DNA from 2 places in the Bradyrhizobium sp. NBAIM03 genome. Region 2 is predicted to be linked to the other one. Evidence: predicted binding sites of a transcription regulator. Region 2 holds the regulator's gene; the other holds the start of a gene.
What was found. Region 2 encodes PhoB, which activates phosphate uptake and scavenging genes when phosphate is short. Its sites were predicted from a motif close to TGTCATNNANCTGTCAT; they were not measured.
Positions count from the first base shown of each region.

Region 1: ugpB (sn-glycerol-3-phosphate ABC transporter substrate-binding protein UgpB) is a predicted target of PhoB. The motif match lies at 3,892-3,908, and genes of this name have one in related genera.

Region 1 is NZ_JADYVS010000023.1:93,079-99,705, reverse strand. It holds gene I6F21_RS28315 (sn-glycerol-3-phosphate import ATP-binding protein UgpC) at 1-638, opposite strand, end outside; gene ugpE (sn-glycerol-3-phosphate ABC transporter permease UgpE) at 747-1,595, opposite strand; gene ugpA (sn-glycerol-3-phosphate ABC transporter permease UgpA) at 1,595-2,476, opposite strand; gene ugpB (sn-glycerol-3-phosphate ABC transporter substrate-binding protein UgpB) at 2,523-3,839, opposite strand; gene I6F21_RS28295 (CaiB/BaiF CoA-transferase family protein) at 4,122-5,324, opposite strand; gene I6F21_RS28290 (organic hydroperoxide resistance protein) at 5,505-5,930, opposite strand; gene I6F21_RS28285 (MarR family transcriptional regulator) at 6,086-6,544, shown strand; partial or broken gene I6F21_RS28280 (GIY-YIG nuclease family protein) at 6,549-6,627, opposite strand, start outside.
Region 2 is NZ_JADYVS010000007.1:184,484-191,110, forward strand. It holds gene argF (ornithine carbamoyltransferase) at 1-886, opposite strand, end outside; gene I6F21_RS13060 (aspartate aminotransferase family protein) at 886-2,094, opposite strand; gene I6F21_RS13065 (GcrA family cell cycle regulator) at 2,554-3,066, shown strand; gene phoB (phosphate regulon transcriptional regulator PhoB) at 3,366-4,073, opposite strand; gene phoU (phosphate signaling complex protein PhoU) at 4,096-4,812, opposite strand; gene pstB (phosphate ABC transporter ATP-binding protein PstB) at 4,824-5,645, opposite strand; gene pstA (phosphate ABC transporter permease PstA) at 5,642-6,487, opposite strand; gene pstC (phosphate ABC transporter permease subunit PstC) at 6,492-6,627, opposite strand, start outside.

The DNA of each region.
Region 1 (6,627 bases), on a different contig from region 2:
ACCTGGCCGCCATTCATCACCACGAGGATGTCGGCCAGCGTCATCGCCTCGAGCTGGTCATGGGTGACGTAGATCGACGTCGTGTTGAGCCGGCGCTGCAATTTGCGGATCTCGACCCGCATCGCGATGCGCAGCTTGGCGTCGAGGTTGGACAGCGGCTCGTCGAACAAAAACACCTTCGGCTGGCGCACGATGGCGCGGCCCATGGCGACGCGCTGGCGCTGGCCGCCGGAGAGCTGGCGCGGCTTGCGCTCTAGCATGGCGGAGAGCTCGAGCACGCGCGCGGCTTCCTCGACGCGGGTCTTGATCTCGGCCTCGGCCATGCCGCGGTTGCGCAGGCCATAGGCCATGTTGTTGTAGACGCTCATATGCGGATAGAGCGCGTAGTTCTGGAACACCATCGCGATGTCGCGATCGGCGGGCTCTACTCCGTTGACGACGCGGCCGCCGATGTCGATCTCGCCGCCGGTGACCGTCTCCAGCCCCGCGACCATGCGCAGCAGCGTGGACTTGCCGCAGCCGGAGGGGCCGACCAGCACGCAGAACTGTCCGTCGCCGACATCGACGTCGACGCCCTTGATGGCCTCGAAGCCGCCGGGATAGGTCTTGCGGACGCTGCGCAGGGTGACGTTAGCCATGGGTTGCACCGGCGAGTAGCGAGTAGGGAATGGCGAATGGGGACTTGTTAGCACGCAAGGCGGACGCAGCGACCCCATTCGCCACTCGCCATTCACTATTCGCCATCTTCACTTTTCCGTCTCGACCAGGCCGCGCACGAACAATTTCTGCATGGCGACGACGACGAACACCGGCGGCAGCATGGCCAGCACGGCGGTTGCCATCACGATCGGCCATTCGGTCAGCGCGTCGGTGGTGGTGATCATCTTGCGGATGCCGATCTGGATGGTCTGCATGTCGTCGCGCGTGGTGATCAAGAGCGGCCAGAGATATTGATTCCAACCGAGGATGAACAGGATCACGAACAGCGCCGCCATGTTGGTGCGCGACAGCGGCAAGAGCGTATCCCAGAAGAAGCGGAAGGGGCCGGCGCCGTCAATGCGCGAGGCCTCCAGCAGCTCGTCCGGCACGGTCATGAAGAACTGGCGGAACAGCAGCGTCGCGGTGGCCGATGCGATCAGCGGCAGCGACAGGCCGGCATAGCTGTCGAGCATGTGCAGGTCGGCGACGATCTTGTAGGTCGGATAGATGCGGACTTCGACCGGCAGCATCAGCGTGATGAAGATCAGCCAGAACAGCGCCATCCGGAACGGGAAGCGGAAATACACGATCGCATAGGCCGAGATGATCGAGACCGCGATCTTGCCCAGCGCGATCAGGAGCGCCATCACCAGCGAGTTCAGCATCATGTTGCCGACCGGCTCGCGGGTCGAGCCGCTCGTGCCGACGAAGATGGTCTGGTAGTAGGTCTGGAAGAAATGACCCCCGGGCAGCAACGACATCTGCCCGTTGGCGATCACCGCGTTGTCCTGGGTGGACGCCACGAAGGCGAGATAGACCGGGAAGGCGACGATCGCGATCCCGATCCAGAGGATAATATGGGCAATGTAGCGCCGAAAGCCTTCTTCCTCGACCATCAGTAGGTCACCTTGCGTTCGACGAAGCGGAACTGGATGCCCGTCAGCACGATCACCATGATCATCAGGATCACCGATTGCGCCGCGGAGCTGCCGAGGTTTCCGCCGAGCAGGCCGTCGGTATAGACCTTGTAGACCAGCGTCTCCGTCGACTTGCCCGGACCGCCGCGGGTCATCGTGTCGATGATGCCGAACGTGTCGAAGAAGGCGTAGACGATGTTGACGACCAGGAGGAAGAAGATGGTCGGCGACAGCAGCGGGAAGATCACGGTCCAGAACCTGCGCATCGGGCGGGCGCCGTCGATCGCAGCCGCCTCGATCACGCTTCTGGGGATGCTCTGCAGGCCGGCGAGGAAGAACAGGAAGTTGTAGGAGATCTGCTTCCAGGCGGCGGCCAGGATGATCAGCGCTGCGGCCTGGTCGCCGTCGAGCAGTGGATTCCAGTCGATGCCCAGCGCCCGCAGGTAGCGCGAGAGCACGCCGAGCGAGGGATGCAGCATGAAGATCCAGAGCACGCCGACGACCGGCGGCGCCACCGCATAGGGCCAGATCAGCAGCGTGCGGTAGAGCATCGAGCCGCGCAGCGGCTTGTCTGCCATCACGGCCAGCAGCAGCGCGAACGACAGCGACGACACCGCGATCGCGAACGAGAAGAAGAAGGTGCGCAGGATCGCCTCGAAATAGGCGGGCTCCTTGAACAGCTCGATGTAGTTCTCGAACCAGACGAAGCTGGTCGACAGGCCGAAGGCGTCCTGCAGCAGGAACGACTGGATCATCGCCTGCAAGGCCGGCCAGTAGAAGAAAATCAGAACGATCGCGAGTTGCGGCGCAACCAGCGCATAGGGCAACAGCTTCGATTGGAAAATGGCTTGCTTTTGCATGATGCCCAGCGCGGCAGGCCGGGGGACCGGCCTGCCGCTTGTCGCCTTACTTCACGGCGGTCTTTTCGAACTGGCGCAGCATGGTGTTGCCGCGCTCGACGGCCGCGTCCAGCGCCTGCTTGGCGGTCTTCTTGCCGGCCAGCGCCTGCTCGATCTCCTCCGCCCAGACGTCACGGAGCTGCACCATGTTGCCGAGGCGCAGGCCGCGCGAATTCTCGGTCGGCTCCTTGTTGGTCAGCTCGAGCAGCGGCGTCTCCAGATAGGGCTGATCCTTGTAGAAGCCATCCGCCTTGGCCTTCTCATAGGCTGCCTTGGTGATCGGCAGATAGCCCGAGGCCTTGTGGATGTAGACTTGGCGATCGGTGTCCGAGAGGAAGGAGAAGAATTTGGCGACGCCCTTGTAATCGTCCGCCGGTTTGCCGCCCATTACCCAGAGCGAGGCACCGCCGATGATCGAGTTCTGCGGCGCGCCCTTAGCGTCCGGGTAATAGGGCATCGGCACCGCGGTGAAGGCAAACTTGGCCTGCGCCTTGACGTTGCCGAAGAACGCGGACGAGGTCAGGTAGAGCGGACATTCGCCCGACGTGAAGCGGCCTTCGCCGGTGTTGGTGCGGCCGGCATAGTCGTAGGTCTTGTCCTTCTGGAGCTCGACCAGATTTTCGAGATGCTTGACCTGGAGCGGACCGTTGAAGGACAGCACGGTGTCGAAACCGTCGAGGCCGTTGGCCTTGCTGGCGAGCGGCACGTTGTGCCAGGCGGAGAGCTGCTCGAGATTGACCCAGGTGACCCAGGAGTTGGAGAAGCCGCAGGTGGCGTGGCCGGCCGCCTTCAGCTTCTTGGCGGCGTCGAACACTTCGGGCCAGGTCTTCGGCACCTCGACATTCGCTTTCTTCAGTGCGTCGAGGTTGACCCACATCACGGTCGAGGACGAGTTGAACGGGAAGGACAGCATCTCGCCCTTCGAGGTCGAGTAATAGCCGGTGATCGCAGGCAGATAGGCCTTCGGATCGAACTTCTCGCCGGTCTCGGCCATCAGCTTGTAGACCGGCTTCACGGCGCCGGTCGCGGCCATCATGGTGGCGGTGCCGACCTCGAACACCTGCATGATGTGCGGCGCGTTGCCGGCGCGGAACGCGGCGATGCCGGCGTTCATCGTGTCGGCGTAGTTGCCCTTGTAGGTCGGGATCACCTTGTAGTCGCTCTGCGTGGTGTTGAAATCGTTGGCGAGCCTGACGATGACGTCGTTGTTGGCGCCGGTCATCGCGTGCCACCACTGGATTTCGGTCACGGCAAGCGCCGGCGACGCGCCGAGACCAATTGTGAGTGCGACGGCCGCCGCCGTGCCAAAATGTCGAAGAGCCATCAAGAACCTCCCTTGCCCGTCACTAAAGAAGCGCTTGCGCTAGCAGCGCCATATGACGTTCACATGACTGTGTAAGCGGGAGAAACGAAAGCAGCAAGCGCGGCCAAATGGGAAGTTGTCAAATAGGCCAAGACGGAGCCGTCAGCCAACTCGTTCGCGCTGCACATGCGTGCGCGCGCCGCAGTGCGGCATTGAGATGAGGCACTATCGCGCCGCGGGCTCCGAACCTCTCCCACTTGCAAGCGGGAGAGGGAGCGCACCACCGTTGACGCTCGCCTTAGCTCAGCGTTTCCGCTCGGGACCGCAGACCGTGCCTTTTTCGACCATCGCGTCGATCTCGGCCTTGGAGTAGCCGAACTCGCCCAGCACCTCGGCCGCATGCTGGCTGAATTTCGGCGGCACGCGGCGCAGGCTCGGCTTGCTGCGGTCGAGCCGGATCGGCGAGGCAACGCCCTTGTACCAGTCCTTCTCGATAATATCGCCACGCGCGATCGTGTGCGGATTGGTCAACGCCTGGTCGATCTTCTGCACGGGACCTGCAGGCAGGCCGGCCGCGAGCAGGCGGTTGCACAGCGGCTCGGCCTCGTGCTGGCTGAACACGGCGGCAAGCTCGGCGCGCAGTGCCTCGCGATTGGCGATGCGGTCCTTGTTGCGGGCAAAGCGCGGATCGGTGCCGAGCTCGGGCTTGCCGATCTCCTTCGCCAGCTTGCGGAAGGTGCCGTCATTGCCGACGCCGATGAAGATGTTGTCGGTCTTGGTCGGGAAGATCGCGTAAGGCACGAGGTTCGGATGCTCGTTGCCGGTGAGACCAGGCGGCTTGCCATGCATGAAATAATTCGCGGTGTGCGGATGCATGATGGCAAGGCCGGTCTCGTACAGCGTCGTCTCCAGGAACTGGCCCTTGCCCGACCGCTGCCGCTCCGACAGCGCCATCAGGATGCCGATCGCCGCATAAAGTCCGGTGGTGATGTCGACCAGGGGCACGCCGATACGCATCGGCCCGCTCTCGGGCGAGCCGGTGGCTGCGATCATGCCGGTCATGGCCTGGATGATGGCATCATAGCCGGGGTTGCCGCCGCGCGGGCCGTCGGCGCCGAAGCCGCAGATCCGGCAATGCACGAGGCGGGGATATTTCTTGCTGAGGACGTCGTTGCCGATGCCCCATTTCTCCAGCGTGCCCGGCTTGAAATTCTCGATCAGGACGTCGGCGGTCTCCAGCATCTTGAGCAGCACGATTCGGCCGCCTTCGGAGGCGAGGTCGAGGCCGATCGAGCGCTTGTTGCGGTTGATGCCGACGAAATAGGCCGCATCCTCCTCGTGGAACGGAGGGCCCCATTCGCGCACCTCGTCGCCCGCGGGCGGCTCGACCTTGATCACGTCGGCGCCGTGGTCGGCGAGGATCTGGGTGCAGTAGGGACCGCCGAGCACGCGCGTGAGATCGATGACGCGCAATCCGCTCATGGCGCCCGTTGCTGCTTCAGTCATGCCTTCGCTTCCCTGTGTCGATCATTGGATCACAGGCCTAGCGAGGTTTGTTTGCGCCAGCAATGGCGCCGAGCGTGGAGCCGTATGCGCCGCCGAGCAGCCATGCCGCAGCATGGCAAATTCAGTCGGATGCGGCCGGCCCGAGGGGGGATTCCCGGGCCAGCCAATCCGCGCTGCCGATCAGACCACCGTCAGGCGAACGTCGACATTGCCGCGCGTGGCATTGGAGTACGGGCACACCTGATGCGCCTTCGCGACCAGCGCCTCGGCGTCTGCGCGGGCAAGGCCCGGCAGCGAGACCGCGAGGTCGATATCGAGGCCGAAGCCGCCCTCGGAGCGCGGGCCGATGCCGACGGTCGAGGTGACCGAGGCGTCGGCAGGCACTTTCGGGCCGCCCTGCGAGGCCACGAACTTCATCGCGCCGATGAAGCAGGCGGCATAGCCGGCCGCAAACAGCTGCTCGGGATTGTTGCCAGCGCCGCCGCCACCGCCGAGCTCCTTCGGCGTGGTGAGCTTGACGTCGAGCGCGCCGTCGAGGGTCGCAGCATGGCCGTCGCGGCCGCCGGTGGCCTTGGCGCTGGTCTTGTAGAGGACGTTCACGGACATTGTCGTCTCCTCGGGTCTTTCCGGGTTGGGGTGTAAGCTTTATCGCAGACAATTAGATTGCGCGCAATCTAATTCGTCGCGCCTCACATTTAATTGTTCGCAATTGAATGTGGCGCCGGCCGGGCCCAGAATGGGAGAAACGCGCAGGATTCTTCATGGCCCGGAAATCAACGGCGGTAGACCCGCTTCGTCTCGACAACCAGATCTGCTTCGCGGTCTATTCCGCTACGCACGCCTTTAACCGCGTCTACAAGCCGCTGCTCGATCGGCTCGGCCTGACCTATCCGCAATATCTGGTCATGCTGGTGCTGTGGGAGCGCGACGACGTGCCGGTCAAGGAGATCGGCGAGAAGCTGTTCCTGGATTCGGGCACGCTGACGCCGCTGCTGAAGCGGCTCGAGGCCGCCCATCTCGTCAGGCGCACCCGCTCGCGTGAGGACGAGCGTCAGGTTCTGATCGCCCTGACGCCGCAGGGCCATGCACTGAAGGAGAAGGCCCGCAGCGTGCCGCAATCGATCCTGGCGGCATCGGACTGCTCGGTGTCGGAGCTGGTCGCGATGAAAGACGAGATCGTCGCGCTAAGGGATCGGCTGAATGCGGTGATCGGGGAGTAGGGGGTTAGAGGCGATTCTTGGCGAAGGCGCGTCCGGATGCTGATTTCAGGTATCGCTCGAACCCGACGGCCTGCTTCTCGTCG
Region 2 (6,627 bases):
GGCGGTTTTCGGCCTCATCGAACACGACCGATTGCGGCCCGTCGATCACCTCGTCGGTGACCTCCTCGCCGCGATGGGCCGGCAGGCAATGCATGAACAGCGCATCTCGCTTCGCCAGCGACATCAGCTTGGCATTGACCTGGTAGGGCTTGAGCACGTTGTGGCGGTGCTCGCCCTCCTTGTCGCCCATCGACACCCAGGTGTCGGTGACGACGCAATCGGCGCCGCGCACGGCGGCTTCCGGATCGGTGCCGAGCACGATCGGCGCGCCCGTCGCCTTGATCCAGTCGCGCATGGCCTTTTTCGGTGCGAGCTCCGGCGGCGTTGCGACATTGAGCTGGAATTTGAAGCGCTCGGCGGCATGGGCCCAGGACGCCAGCACGTTGTTGTCGTCGCCGGTCCAGGCCACCGTCTTGCCCTCGATCGGGCCGCGATGTTCCTCATAGGTCATGAGGTCGGCCATCACCTGGCAGGGATGCGAACGCCGCGTCAGGCCGTTGATGACGGGCACGGTGGCGTTGGCCGCAAGCTCCAGCAGCGCATCATGGTTGAGGATGCGGATCATGATGGCGTCGACATAGCGCGACAGAACCCGCGCGGTGTCGGCGATGGTCTCGCCGCGGCCGAGCTGCATCTCGGCGCCGGTGAGCATGATCGCCTCGCCGCCGAGCTGGCGCATGCCGACGTCGAACGAGACGCGGGTGCGGGTCGAGGGACGCTCGAAGATCATCGCCAGCGTCTTGCCTTCGAGCGGCCTGACCGGCTGCTGCGCCTTCTGCTTCGCCTTCATCGCCGAAGAGGCGGCGAGCATGCTCTTGAGCTCCGAGAGCGGCAGCTCGTTGATGTCCAGGAAGTGCTTGGGGGCTTTGTTGGGCGTCGTGCTCATCAGCTTGCCGCCCGCTTGGTCTGGCTGGAGGAGATCGCAGCGCAGGCGCGCTCTAACCGGCCGACGCTGTCCTCGATCTCCGCTTCCGTGACGATCAGGGGCGGCAGGAAGCGCACGACATTGTCGCCGGCCCCGACGGTGAGCAGCTTTTCGGCGCGCAGCGCCGCGACGAGATCGCCCGAGGGCACCACCGCCTTGATACCGATCAGCAGGCCCTCGCCGCGCACCTCGCTGACGATTTCGGGATGACGATCGATCACGGAGGCGAGCTTCTGCTTGAGCAGCAGCGACATCTTCTGCACGTGGTCGAAGAAGCCGGGCTTGAGCATGACGTCGAGCATGGCATTGGCAGCCGAGATCGCGAGCGGATTGCCGCCGAAGGTCGAGCCGTGCGAGCCGGGCCCCATGCCGGCCGCCGCGTCCGCGGTCGCCAGCACCGCGCCGATCGGAAAGCCGCCGCCGAGCGCCTTGGCGAGCGACATCACATCCGGTGTGACGCCGGTGCGCTTGTAGGCAAAGAGCTCGCCGGTGCGGCCCATGCCGGTCTGCACCTCGTCGAAGGCGAGCAACAGGCCGCGCTCGTTACAGAGTTCGCGCAGCGCCCTCAGGAAGGCGTGAGGTGCAGAACGAACGCCACCCTCGCCCTGGATCGGCTCGATGAGAATGCCGGCGGTGTGCGGACCGATCGCCTTCTTCACGGCGTCGAGATCGCCGTGCGGCACCTGATCGAAGCCGTCCATCGGCGGACCGAAGCCCTCGAGATATTTCGCAGAGCCGGTGGCGGCGAGCGTCGCCAGCGTGCGGCCATGGAAGGCACCCTCGAAGGTGATCATGCGGTAACGCTCCGGATGCCCCTTGGAGAAGTGATGGTGGCGCACCAGCTTGATCACGCCTTCCAGCGCCTCGGCGCCGGAATTGCAGAAGAACACGAAGTCCGCAAAGCTCTCATTGCAGAGGCGGCTTGCGAGCTTCTCGCCGTCAGGGCTCTGGAACAGGTTCGACATGTGCCAGAGCTTGGTCGCCTGCTCCTGCAACGCCTTGACCAGCGCGGGATGGACATGGCCGAGCGCATTCACCGCGACACCCGAGGTGAAATCGAGATAGCGATCGCCGTTGGTCGCGATCAGCCAGCAGCCTTCGCCGCGCTCGAAACCGAGGTCGGCCCTGGCGAAAACGGGGAGCAAATGCGGCGCTGCGCTGTTAGTCATGACGTCACTTGAATGTTGCGGACGGTGTGAGGCATGCATTGCGCGACGCACCATCGACCGGCCCCGGAAAACGAAACGTGCCGCCTTTTAAGGGCGGCACGTGGCACTATCTTATGCCTGGCAAGACGGGTGTCAATGCCGCCCGGAAAGCCTCGCGAAACGCTGATTCCGTAGTCTTGCGGTGCCGATTTTGCGGGTTTTTCACCACGGAACATGTGGAAGCGAGTCGGCGGACTCTTGCGCGGGAGTCACGCCATATTGTAGCGTTTGGACTGTCAGATACGACATCTCGTGCAGCAGTTCTGATCCCAGAAGTCCTCATGTACCGGCGTAAACGTTCGGGCGTCTTGAGCGCGCCCGGCGAGCCTTAAGGGATTCTGACGGCACGGGTTTTTCAAGGCTAAAGCATTCGCTGCGAAGGCCCCAGGATGGCAGGCCCGCAGCGAGGGAAAGGGTGCAATGACGGTTTTGACCTGGTCCGATGATCGCGTCGAGCAGCTGAAGAAGCTCTGGGAGGCCGGACTTTCGGCCAGCCAGATCGCGGCGGAGCTCGGCAATGTGACCCGCAATGCCGTGATCGGCAAGGTGCACCGGCTCGGCCTGTCCGGCCGCGCCAAGAGCCCTTCATCGGCAGCGCCGCGGCCGCGCAAGGCACGGCCCGCGCAGCATATGATGCGGGTGACCCGCCCCGTCGCGCGCGGCAACACCGCGTTGGCGCAGGCCTTCGAGGTCGAGTTGGAAGCCGAGCCGGTTACCTACGACAACGTGGTGCCGATGAGCCAGCGGCTGTCGCTGCTGGAATTGAACGAGGCGACCTGCCACTGGCCGGTCGGCGATCCCTCGAGCCCGGATTTCTTCTTCTGCGGCGGCAAGGCGCTCTCCGGCCTGCCCTATTGTGCCCAGCATTCGCGCGTGGCCTATCAGCCCGCAGCGGATCGCCGTCGCGCAGCACCGAAACCGGGCACGCGGTGAGCTTGCGGAATTCCCTGATCGCCAAGCTTTGATCGCCAAGCTTGATCGCCAAGACTGCAGCCGCCACACGATGACGGCTCCCAATCGCTCGGTGTCATCCCCGCGAATGCGGGATCCGTAACCGCGGGGCGCAATCGTTGCGCGAGATGGTCACTCCGAGTCTTCGCCAAACCACGTCCTGTGGCTAATCGCGAATAGCGCAAGCGCTCGCGCTGAGATCCCGGGCTCACGCTGCGCGCGCCCCGGGATGACGGCCGAGATCGGCGCCGCAGTTCGCCAAACCAGCTGTCGCTGGCGCCTTACGTCTGCTCAGCCTTCGCGAAGCGATCGTCCAGCGCGTAGCCGGCGCCGCGGACGGTGCGGATCGGGTCCTGCTCGCGGCCAAGGTTGAGCAGCTTGCGCAGGCGGCCGATATGGACGTCGACGGTGCGCTCGTCGATGTAGATGTCGCGGCCCCAGACGCTGTCGAGCAGCTGCTCGCGCGAGAACACGCGGCCGGGATGCTCCAGGAAGAACTCCAGCAGGCGATATTCGGTCGGACCGAGATCGATCGGCCGGCCCGAGCGCGCCACGCGGCGCTTGTCGCGGTCGAGCTCGATATCGCCATAGGCGAGCACGGTGGCGAGGCGCTCGGGACTCGCACGCCTGAGCAGGCCCTTCACGCGCGCAAGCAGTTCCGGCACCGAGAACGGCTTGACGATATAATCATCCGCGCCGGTCGCGAGCCCGCGCACCCGTTCGCTCTCCTCGCCGCGCGCGGTGAGCATGATGATCGGCAGCTGCTTGGTCTCGGGGCGGGTCCGAAGCCGCCGGCACAGCTCGATGCCTGACAGGCCCGGCAGCATCCAGTCGAGCACGATCAGATCGGGAATGTGCTCCTTGAGGCGGGTGTCGGCGTCATCGCCGCGCATCACCGTCTCGACGTCATAGCCGTCGCCTTCGAGGTTGTAGCGAAGAAGCTCGGTGAGAGCTTCCTCGTCCTCAACCACCATAATGCGTGCGCCCATGTGGTCGTAGCTCCTTAAGTCGTCAGGTGTTCGGCACCGTCGTGGCGAAGGTCGTCATGTCGCCCTTCGGCCGCTTGTCGGTGATCGCCTGGCCCTCGATCATGTAGAACACGGTCTCGGCGATGTTGGTGGCGTGGTCGCCGATCCGCTCGATGTTCTTGGCACAGAACATCAGGTGGATGCAGAACGAGATGTTGCGCGGATCTTCCATCATGTAGGTGAGGAGCTCGCGGAACAGCGAGGTGCAGATGGCGTCGACTTCCTCGTCGCCCTTCCACACCGCCATCGCCGCCGGCAGGTCGTGCGCGGCATAGGCGTCCAGCACCGACTTGACCTGCTGCTGCACGAGGTCGGTCATGTGCTCCAGGCCGCGGAACAGCTTGAGCGGATGGAAATCCGTCTCCAGCGCCGCGACGCGCTTGCCCATGTTCTTGGCGAGATCGCCGATGCGCTCGAGATCGGTCGCAACGCGCATCGCGCCGACGATCTCGCGCAGGTCGACGGCCATCGGCTGGCGGCGGGCGATGGTGAGCACGGCGCGCTCCTCGATGCGCTTCTGCAGCGCGTCGAGCTCGACGTCGGTGGCGACGACGCGCTGGCCGAGCGCGACGTCGCGGCGGATCAGCGCGTCGACGGAATCGACGATCATGCGCTCGGCGATGCCGCCCATCTCGGCGACCAGGCGGGTGAGCTCCTGAAGGTCGCTGTCGAAAGCCTTTACGGTATGTTCAGAACCCATGTTCCGTCTCCTCAGCCGAACCGGCCGGTGATGTAATCCTGCGTGCGCCGATCGCTCGGCGACGTGAAGATCTTGCTGGTGTCGTCGAACTCGATCAACTCGCCGAGATACATGAAGGCGGTCTTGTCGGAAACGCGCGCCGCCTGCTGCATGTTGTGGGTGACGATCGCGATCGTGTAGTTCTCGGACAATTCCTGGATCAGCTCCTCGACCTTGGCGGTCGAGATCGGGTCGAGCGCCGAGCAGGGCTCGTCAAACAGGATCACCTCGGGCCGCACCGCGACGGTGCGGGCGATGCAGAGGCGCTGCTGCTGGCCGCCGGAGAGCGACAGGCCGGAGGCATTGAGCTTGTCCTTGACCTCGTTCCACAGCGCGCCACCGCGCAGCGCCTTCTCGACGCGGTCGTCCATCTCGGACTTGGAGATCTTCTCATAGAGACGAATGCCGAAGGCGATGTTCTCGTAGATCGTCATCGGGAACGGCGTCGGCTTCTGGAACACCATGCCGACCCGGGCGCGGAGCAGGTTGAGGTCGAGCTTGGGGTCGAGGATGTTGGTATGGTCGAGCAACAGCTGACCGTCGGCGCGCTGGCCCGGATAGAGGTCGTACATCCGGTTGAAGATGCGCAGCAGGGTGGACTTGCCGCAGCCGGACGGGCCGATGAACGCCGTGACGCGGTTGGTGCCGAGCGCCAGGTTGATGTTCTTCAGCGCGTGGTGGTCGCCGTAGTAGAAGTTGAGGTTGCGCGCCGTGACCTTGGCGGGCGCCTCGGGCAGGGGCTGCGAGCCGGGATGAACGGACGGTGCGCTGACGGAAACAGACATTTCACTCATTTTGCAGTCCTCTCGGCGCCAAGGATGCGCGCGCCAATGTTAAGGGCAAGCACGGTCAGGGTGATCAACAGCGCGCCGCTCCAGGCGAGTTGCTTCCAATACTCGTAGGGGCTCTGCACGAAGTTGTTGATGGTGACAGGCAGGTTCGCCATCGTCTTGTTCAGGCCGAGGCTGAAGAACTGGTTCGACAGTGCCGTGAACAACAGCGGCGCGGTCTCGCCGGCGACGCGGGCGGTCGCCAGCAGCACGCCGGTGATGAGGCCGGAGCGCGCGGCACGATAGGCGATGCGCTTGATCACCAGCGAGCGCGGCAGGCCGAGCGCGCTGGCAGCTTCGCGCAACGGATTCGGCACCAGCAGTAGCATGTCTTCGGTGGTGCGCACGACGACCGGGATCACGATGACGGCAAGCGCCAGCGCGCCCGCAATCGCCGAGAAGCCGCGCATCGGCACCACCACCGCGCCATAGATGAAGAGGCCGATGATGATCGAGGGTGCCGACAGGAGAATGTCGTTGATGAAGCGGATCACCGAGGTCAGCTTGTCGTTGCGGCCGTACTCGGCGAGATAGGTGCCGGCGAACAGGCCGAGCGGCGCGCCGATGCCGACGCCGATCACGGTCATGATCAACGAGCCGACGATGGCGTTGCGCAGGCCGCCCTCGGTCGATCCGGGCGGCGGCGTGTCAGCTGTGAAGACCTGGAGGTTGAGCCCGGCCAAGCCGTTGTAGAGCAGCGTGACCAGGATCAGCGCGAGCCAGGTGACGCCGAAGGCGGCGGCTGCGATGCAGAGGCCGCGAATGACGATGTCCCAGCGGCGGCGGCGCGAATAGATCGGGTTCATGGCTTCACTTCCCGGCCTTGGTTTCGAGGCGCAGCAGCATCAAACGGGCGGCAGCGAGCACGAAGAACGTCAGCACGAACAGCAGGAGGCCGAGCAGGATCAGGCCGGACTGGTGCAGGCCGTCGCTCTCGGCAAATTCG